Regions from separate parts of the Paenibacillus polymyxa M1 genome, predicted to be linked through region 1. Evidence: riboswitches for the same ligand, from Rfam matches in the RefSeq annotation. Region 1 holds a riboswitch; the other holds the start of a gene.
The links. Region 1 has a riboswitch for S-adenosylmethionine ahead of metA (homoserine O-acetyltransferase MetA). Riboswitches for the same ligand answer to the same signal wherever they lie in the genome.

Region 1 (3,746 bases):
CTTGAAAAATCGAAATAAGCACCCAGCTTGGTAGTTTTGGTTTACTCTCTTCTTTTCAAACCCAGTCCTTCTTGCGGAAAATACAGAACATACTGACACCTAGTGCCACCATAATCCCAATGACGACAAAATAACCATAACGTGTATGAAGCTCAGGCATATTATCAAAGTTCATCCCATATATTCCGGTAATGACCGTCAACGGCATAAATACGGTTGTAATGGCGGTAAACACACGCATGATTTCATTAGCACGGTTGGCGATACTTGACTGATAAGCTTCTCTAAGGTTCCCCATCAAGTCGCGATAAGTTTCGAAAGTCTCCGAAATTTTCACAGCATTTTCATAAATGTCGCTAAAATATTTTTGTAGTTGATCGTCGATAAGTCGCAAATCCCGTTTGTTCAGGGTATTGATGACTTCCTTTTGCGGGCCGAGCACTTTTTTTAGCCATAGAATCTCACTGCGCAAGCCGATGATTTCGTTCAAGTGCGACTTTTTCGTATGCATTAGAATGTCTTCTTCCAGCTTTTCAATACGAACCTCAATCCGGTCACCAACCAGAAAATAGTTGTCAACGATCAAGTCGACCAACAGATACATAAAACGGTCAGGCTGGCTGACTTCCTGCTCCCATAGCATAGGCTTGAGAGTACGAAGCTCATTGATTTTCTGCTTGGTCACCGTAATGATAAAATGGCGGCCGAGAAAAATGTTCAAAGCACGCAAAAATATTTCTTCATCATCAAAACGAATACTATTTACAACGATAAAATAATGGCTTTCATAAATTTCAATCTTTGGACGCTGTTCTTCTTCACTTAAACAGTCCTCTACTGCAAGATCATGCATAGAAAATAAGGGCTGGAGCACTGTCAGATCCTCGACATCGGCATCAATCCAATAAAAGCCTTCTGCCGGTGCAGTGAGCGCCATTTCAATTTCTTCGACAGGGGTAAAAACCCCGTTGTTAACCAAACGGATTTTCATATATGTCACTCCTTATGCTCCGTCGTAACGGAAATACGTTTACCTTAAGCATAAGGAATGGACTCAGTTAGCCAGTTAGCCGGTTCGGGTAAGCGTGCATACCATCAAAAGCAGAAGGCTTTTGGAGCATACGGAGCCTGGCGTCCCGTCTTTCGGCAAGCTGAAGTCATTCCTATGCTGTTGTTCAGGGATCGCCGCCTATTCGGACTCGGGTCGCCTTCCATTCCGGATTCACCTCACAAATGTTCTTTTTTTAGGTTGCCACAGTATCGCAGAAAACACTCTAATCTACACTGCTGCACCATATTTTTGCCTATTAGCACTTGTATAGTATAACGCTCGGCCTACGGCCTTTCAAGCGCAAAATCATGGGCAAAATCAACAGCAGTCATATGAGCTTCTGCGACAGGGAGGATATGATTTAACCTATGGAAAAGGTAGACAAAATGTGAATGCAGGGCACAAATTTACAAGTCCATCTTGACGAAGCCCAGCCGATGCATTAAAGTGAACAACAAGAACTTTGTGAACCCAAAATGAATATAGCGAAATCTTATCAAGAGCAGGTGGAGGGACTAGCCCGATGATACCCGGCAACCGGCGATTTTTATCGCACGGTGCTAATTCTTGCAGGACTCGCGCTTTGTACAAAAAAGCGTAGCCCTGACAGATGAGAGAGGCGCATATGGATACAAATATGACCTTTCTCTAACTGAGAAAGGTCTTTTTATTATATGCCCGGCATCTCTACCAGACGATTTTCGCACAACTTACCGATCAAGGAGTGAGTTTACATGCCGATTAAAATTCCAGACACGCTGCCTGCCAAGGAAGTGCTGGAGGGCGAAAATATTTTCGTAATGGATGAAAGCTTGGCTTATCATCAGGATATTCGTCCGTTGCGTATCGCCATTTTGAATTTAATGCCTACCAAGGAAACGACGGAAACCCAACTGTTGCGCTTAGTCGGTAATACGCCGCTACAAGTAGATGTCACGTTGGTGCATATGAAGTCTCATGTATCCAAAAATACATCGCAAGAATATTTGAACATGTTCTATAAAACGTTTGATGAGATCAAGAACAGTCGTTTTGACGGCATGGTCATTACAGGAGCTCCGGTTGAACAGCTTGAGTTTGAGGATGTGAACTACTGGGAAGAGATCCGGCAGATCTTTGAATGGACGAAAACGAATGTAACTTCGACCATGCATATCTGTTGGGCCTCACAGGCAGGCTTATACCATCATTTCGATGTCCCTAAATACGGGCTCGACACCAAATGCTTTGGCGTATTTCCACACACCGTAATTAAACCTAAAGTGAAATTGCTACGCGGCTTTGATGAACTGTTTTATGCTCCTCACTCCAGACATACAGAAGTTCGGCGGGAAGATATTGATCATATTGCCGAATTAGAAGTCTTATCCGAATCCGAGGAAGCTGGAGTATACCTGGTAGCCACACTTGACGGTAAACAAATTTTTGTAACAGGGCATTCTGAATATGACCCGCTTTCACTGAAATGGGAATACGACCGCGATGTGGCCAAAGGACTGGATATTGACGTCCCCAAAAATTATTTTCCTAACGATGATCCTGAACGCATACCACCCTCTATCTGGCGAGCTCATGCTAATTTATTATTTTCAAATTGGCTTAACTATTATGTATACCAAGAAACACCTTATGATATCGGACCTCAGATTTAAAAAGGGGCTTGTCGTTTACCCTTATACAGTAACACCTTGCAGTAGCGCAGCAGTATAGTCTTGGACATCCATTTTTGCAGCATATGTTATAGCACCTACTATGGAAGTGAACAGGAGGATTCATATGAGTGAGAAACAGTGGAAAATCGAAAGCAGATTGGCACAAATTGGTTCGATTGAGGAGCCAGTAACTGGGGCTGTTAATTACCCGATTTACCAATCTACGGCGTTCCGCCATCCCCGTCTGGGCCAAAGCACTGGGTTTGATTACATTCGGACGATTAATCCCACGCGAAAGGTACTGGAAGAGGCTGCTGCTGCACTTGAATCTGGTGATGCAGGCTTTGCTTGCAGCTCAGGTATGGCAGCGCTGCAAACTGTATTTGCATTGTTTGGACAGGGAGACCACCTCATTGTATCGCTGGATCTTTATGGCGGGACCTATCGTTTGCTAGAGCGTATTTTATCCAAATTTGGTGTGACCGCAAGCTATGTGGATACAAACGATCTTGAAGCACTCCAACAGTCATGTCGACCGAATACCAAAGCAGTATTCATAGAAACGCCTACAAACCCGTTAATGATGATAACTGATATTCAAGCGGTGGCTTCATGGGCATCACAACATGAGTTGCTTACTATTGTAGATAATACACTGCTAACACCATATTTTCAGCGGCCATTGGAACTGGGTGCGGATATTGTGGTACATAGCGCAACCAAATATTTGGGCGGGCACAACGATGTGCTGGCAGGGTTGATTGTAACCAAAGGAAAAGAGCTGTCAGCTGAAATTTCCTTCCTGCACAATTCCATAGGGGCCGTGCTTTCCCCTAGCGACTGTTATCAGTTGATGAAGGGGATGAAGACGTTAGCGCTGCGCATGGATCGACATGAGCATAATGCAACGGTGTTGTCTAATTATTTACTGACGCATCCGGCAGTGGCGGAAGTATTTTACCCGGCGCTTGAAGGTCATCCGGGTCGTGAGATACAAAATAAACAATCCAGCGGAAACACAGGGATTTTCTCTTTTAAAGTGA
Region 2 (3,746 bases), 2.8 Mb from region 1:
TTTGTATCCGATGTAGTGCTCTTTGTACCGCAAGCAGCCAGTACCGCAATTAATGTCAAGCTCAATACAGCCAATACCCATTTCTTCATGTTGTTACCCCTCCAATAATTTGTAATATTCAGGATCAGACGTCCTGATCAATAAGGATATCTATATGTTTTCCCTATTTCCGAGTATAATGCCGCACAAGGCGATCTCCTGCCATTTGCAGCAATTGTACCAATACGACCATCAGTACGACTGCAACGATCATTACAGCCGTTTCGTAACGATAATAGCCGTAGTTGATTGCCAGCGTACCCAGCCCACCGCCCCCGATCATACCGGACATTGCCGTGTACGATACGAGTGTAACGACGGTAATGGTTAATGCGGCAAGCAGGCCCGGAAGTGCCTCACGCAACAGCACACGCCGGATAATTTGTCCTGTCGAGGCTCCCATCGCTTGTGCAGCCTCAATGACACCTTTGTCCACTTCACGCAGAGACGTTTCGACAAGACGTGCAAAGAAAGGGGCAGCCCCGATAACCAATGGCGGAATGGTTCCCAGCACTCCGGTCGAGGTACCTACCAACGATCGTGTAAAAGGAATAAGTGCAACGATCAAAATGATAAATGGTACGGAACGCAAAATATTAACGATGAAGGATAATACAATGTATATCACTTTCATCAGAGTCAACGAGGAGCGGCTCGCCAGAAACAACAATATACCGAGCGGCAAACCAATAACGAGGGTGAACAATGCAGATGCCCCGAGCATCTGAAGGGTTTCCAGAGTAGAATTCCCTAGCTCTTCCCAACTCACTTGCGAAAAATCAAGTTCGCTCATTGTCAATCACCTCCACATCAAGTCCTTGTCCAGATACTTCGCGCAGCGTATGCTCTATATCTGAATGGTTTCCTTCAAAACGAACGATCAGCTGTCCATACGGTACATTTTTAATCGTAGAGATGGTTCCCTGCAAGATTGCAAAATCAACCCCCGTACTTCGAGCCGTACGCGACAGAATCGCATCATAAGTTTTACTGCCTAAGAAGGAGATACGTACCACCTGTGCCGATTCCCCGCTACCTGCAGCTGCAATCGCTGCTTGTAACTCCTCGGGATGTTCTGCCTCCCGCTGGATAAAGTCCTTAGTTACCTGATGCTGTGGCTTCAAAAACACTTCCGCCACCGGACCTTGCTCCACGATATCGCCCTGATGAATGACGCCAACACGATCACAAATGCTTTGAATGACATGCATCTCATGAGTAATCAATACGATGGTCAAATTAAAACGTTGATTAATATCCAACAGCAATTTCAGGATAGACCCTGTCGTCTGCGGATCAAGCGCAGACGTCGCTTCGTCACACAGCAACACATGCGGATCACTAGCCAGTGCCCGTGCAATTCCTACCCGCTGCTTCTGTCCACCCGAGAGCTGTGACGGATATTTTCCACTGTGTTCTTTCAGCCCCACTAGTTCCAGCAGCTCGCGAACTTTCTTGTCCATCTCCTGCTTAGGGGTATTTACCAGGCGCAATGGAAATGCAATGTTGTCATACACTGTCGCCGAAGACAACAAATTAAAATGTTGAAAAATCATTCCGATTTTTCGACGTTGCTTCTGTAACTGGGATTGACTCACAGTGACAAGATTAACCCCATCTACCCATACTTCGCCTGAAGTAGGGCGCTCCAATAAATTAATACAGCGGATCAACGTACTTTTGCCCGCTCCGGAATGACCAATCACCCCGAATATTTCTCCACGCTTTATAGAAAGATTCAACCCGGACAACGCATTAACGCGTCGGTTGCCTTTACCATAATGCTTGGTTAATTGCTTAAGCTCTATCAACGTGCTGCGACCCCCTTCACTTCTTCCTTACCCTTTTAACCAGTTGTCATCTCTCAGGATTGTATAAAATCGCTATTTATTTATACAAAAAAGAGCCCCTTTCACAGAATGAAAAGGGCCCCACCTTGCGAACCTTTTCTCATCTGCCAAAATCGCTATAACTCTAGCGGTTTTGTAGGAATTAGCACCATATGTTCCCTCCCGGTGCATTACACCGGGAAAGAACGGGTTGCCGGGCTTCATCGGGCCAGTCCCTCCACCTCTCTGGATAAGAAAATATGTTAAACTCCAGCTTTAGCTGTCCGTTTAGTTTATATAAAAAAATAATTCAAGCATTTTTCTGAAACTAGGTTTCAGTATAGATAGTTTACATTGCTTTGTCAAAGGATATTTTCTGTCATAATTATGGGCGCACTGCCCGGTTCTCCCATTGTTTCGCAGTATAAGAAAATGCGTTTGATAGCGACCGGCATACCATTTCCAAGCCCTGCTGCAAATCTTCCAGATGGTGATCGAGGTCCTCCAGTTGGATTTTGCCATATAAAGCACGGTGACGTTGCCAGAGATCATCCTGCATTTCCGTATTCATATAGTGTATCTCCGTATTTCGCCGCTTACGCAGGCGATTGATCGCATCGTTGTATGTGTCCTTGATATCAATTAGATTATCGGTCAATACAGGATGCATTTTGAGATACTTCAGCTGTCGCAACACGGTAAAATAAGAATAGTGCGCCTTATACTGCCCTGTTTTCAAATCATACAGGTCATTCATCCAGTTACCCAACTTATCCAAAATAGAGAATACCCGCACAAACCCATCCTTATAAAAGAATACGTACAAGGCATAATCGGATTTTTCATCCTTGCTCATATCTTCAGCGTATCCGGCTTTTACTTTCATACGAAAAAAGGCGGCAGCATGATGGCTCTGCTCCAGTTCATCCAATGACGACATCAGACCACGTGTCAAAATATCCGCCTTCCGAAAGTCATGAGTCGGATCACCACTGGCCTGGATTTGTCGTTCCAGCAAATGTAACATGTCTGACATGCTATTCATGGCATCCAGCAGGAAACCATTATTTACACGCGAGGGCTCGCCCAACAGCTTGCGTATCATGCTTCACGCCTCCTTCATATCTGTAAAATCCGGCTGTTAAGATGCTTTAATAGGCGTCAAGCGAAATAACTCGTCCATCGTTGATCTACAAGCCTAACAATATCTTCACGTGGCAGTACCTCATCAGGGTAGCCCGGTTTCATACGTGCATCCACCACAATCGGCAGCTTATAGTTCAGGTGATGCAAACGCACTTCGCTGACAGCGTACATATCTGTAGCCGGGTTAAAGCGTGTGAATACCGTCCACAGGAACGAAGCTTGGGAGCGAACAACTTCTTTGGCATCGTCCACGATAAAGACAAGCGGCCACTCTTGCTCACCCGCAGCTAATCGCTCCAATACACGCGCAGCGAGTTCAGGCTCCTGCTCAAAGGACGAGCCAGATACAACGAGGCATCCTCCGCAATAGGGTTCGATGTCACGAATTCCCGGCAGATCGCCCCCTTCATAAACGCGAGGCAATTCACGCACAGGCTCGCCTACTCCCATCAGAATCGCCTTACTGCCATGATTCAGCTTACGGCCCGTGTAATCGAGTGTATCGTGAGACGTATGGTTGAAAATAAACAAATCTCTGGCTGGATTAAATCGTTCCAAAATGGTTTCGAGCAGCAGGTTAAAGTCGGATAAATCGATTACCCGATCCGTCAGCATCAGGAATTTGGTCAACGACAATTGGCCTTGACCCAGAATGGTAAAGCCGGATACCAGCGCTTCACGGGAGTAGCTTTCACGTACGACTGCCGCTGCCAGCGCATGTACACCTGTTTC

Region 2: linked by a shared signal. The riboswitch ahead of PPM_RS21370 (methionine ABC transporter ATP-binding protein) and the one ahead of metA (homoserine O-acetyltransferase MetA) in region 1 are both predicted to bind S-adenosylmethionine.

The regions. Positions count from the first base shown of each region.
Region 1 is NC_017542.1:1,644,106-1,647,851, forward strand. It holds gene corA (magnesium/cobalt transporter CorA) at 56-991, opposite strand; SAM riboswitch class I at 1,542-1,668, shown strand; gene metA (homoserine O-acetyltransferase MetA) at 1,786-2,703, shown strand; gene PPM_RS07235 (PLP-dependent transferase) at 2,828-3,746, shown strand, end outside.
Region 2 is NC_017542.1:4,738,731-4,742,476, forward strand. It holds gene PPM_RS21360 (MetQ/NlpA family ABC transporter substrate-binding protein) at 1-89, opposite strand, end outside; gene PPM_RS21365 (methionine ABC transporter permease) at 164-832, opposite strand; gene PPM_RS21370 (methionine ABC transporter ATP-binding protein) at 819-1,850, opposite strand; SAM riboswitch class I at 1,987-2,125, opposite strand; gene PPM_RS21375 (Cthe_2314 family HEPN domain-containing protein) at 2,254-2,973, opposite strand; gene PPM_RS21380 (UbiD family decarboxylase) at 3,030-3,746, opposite strand, start outside.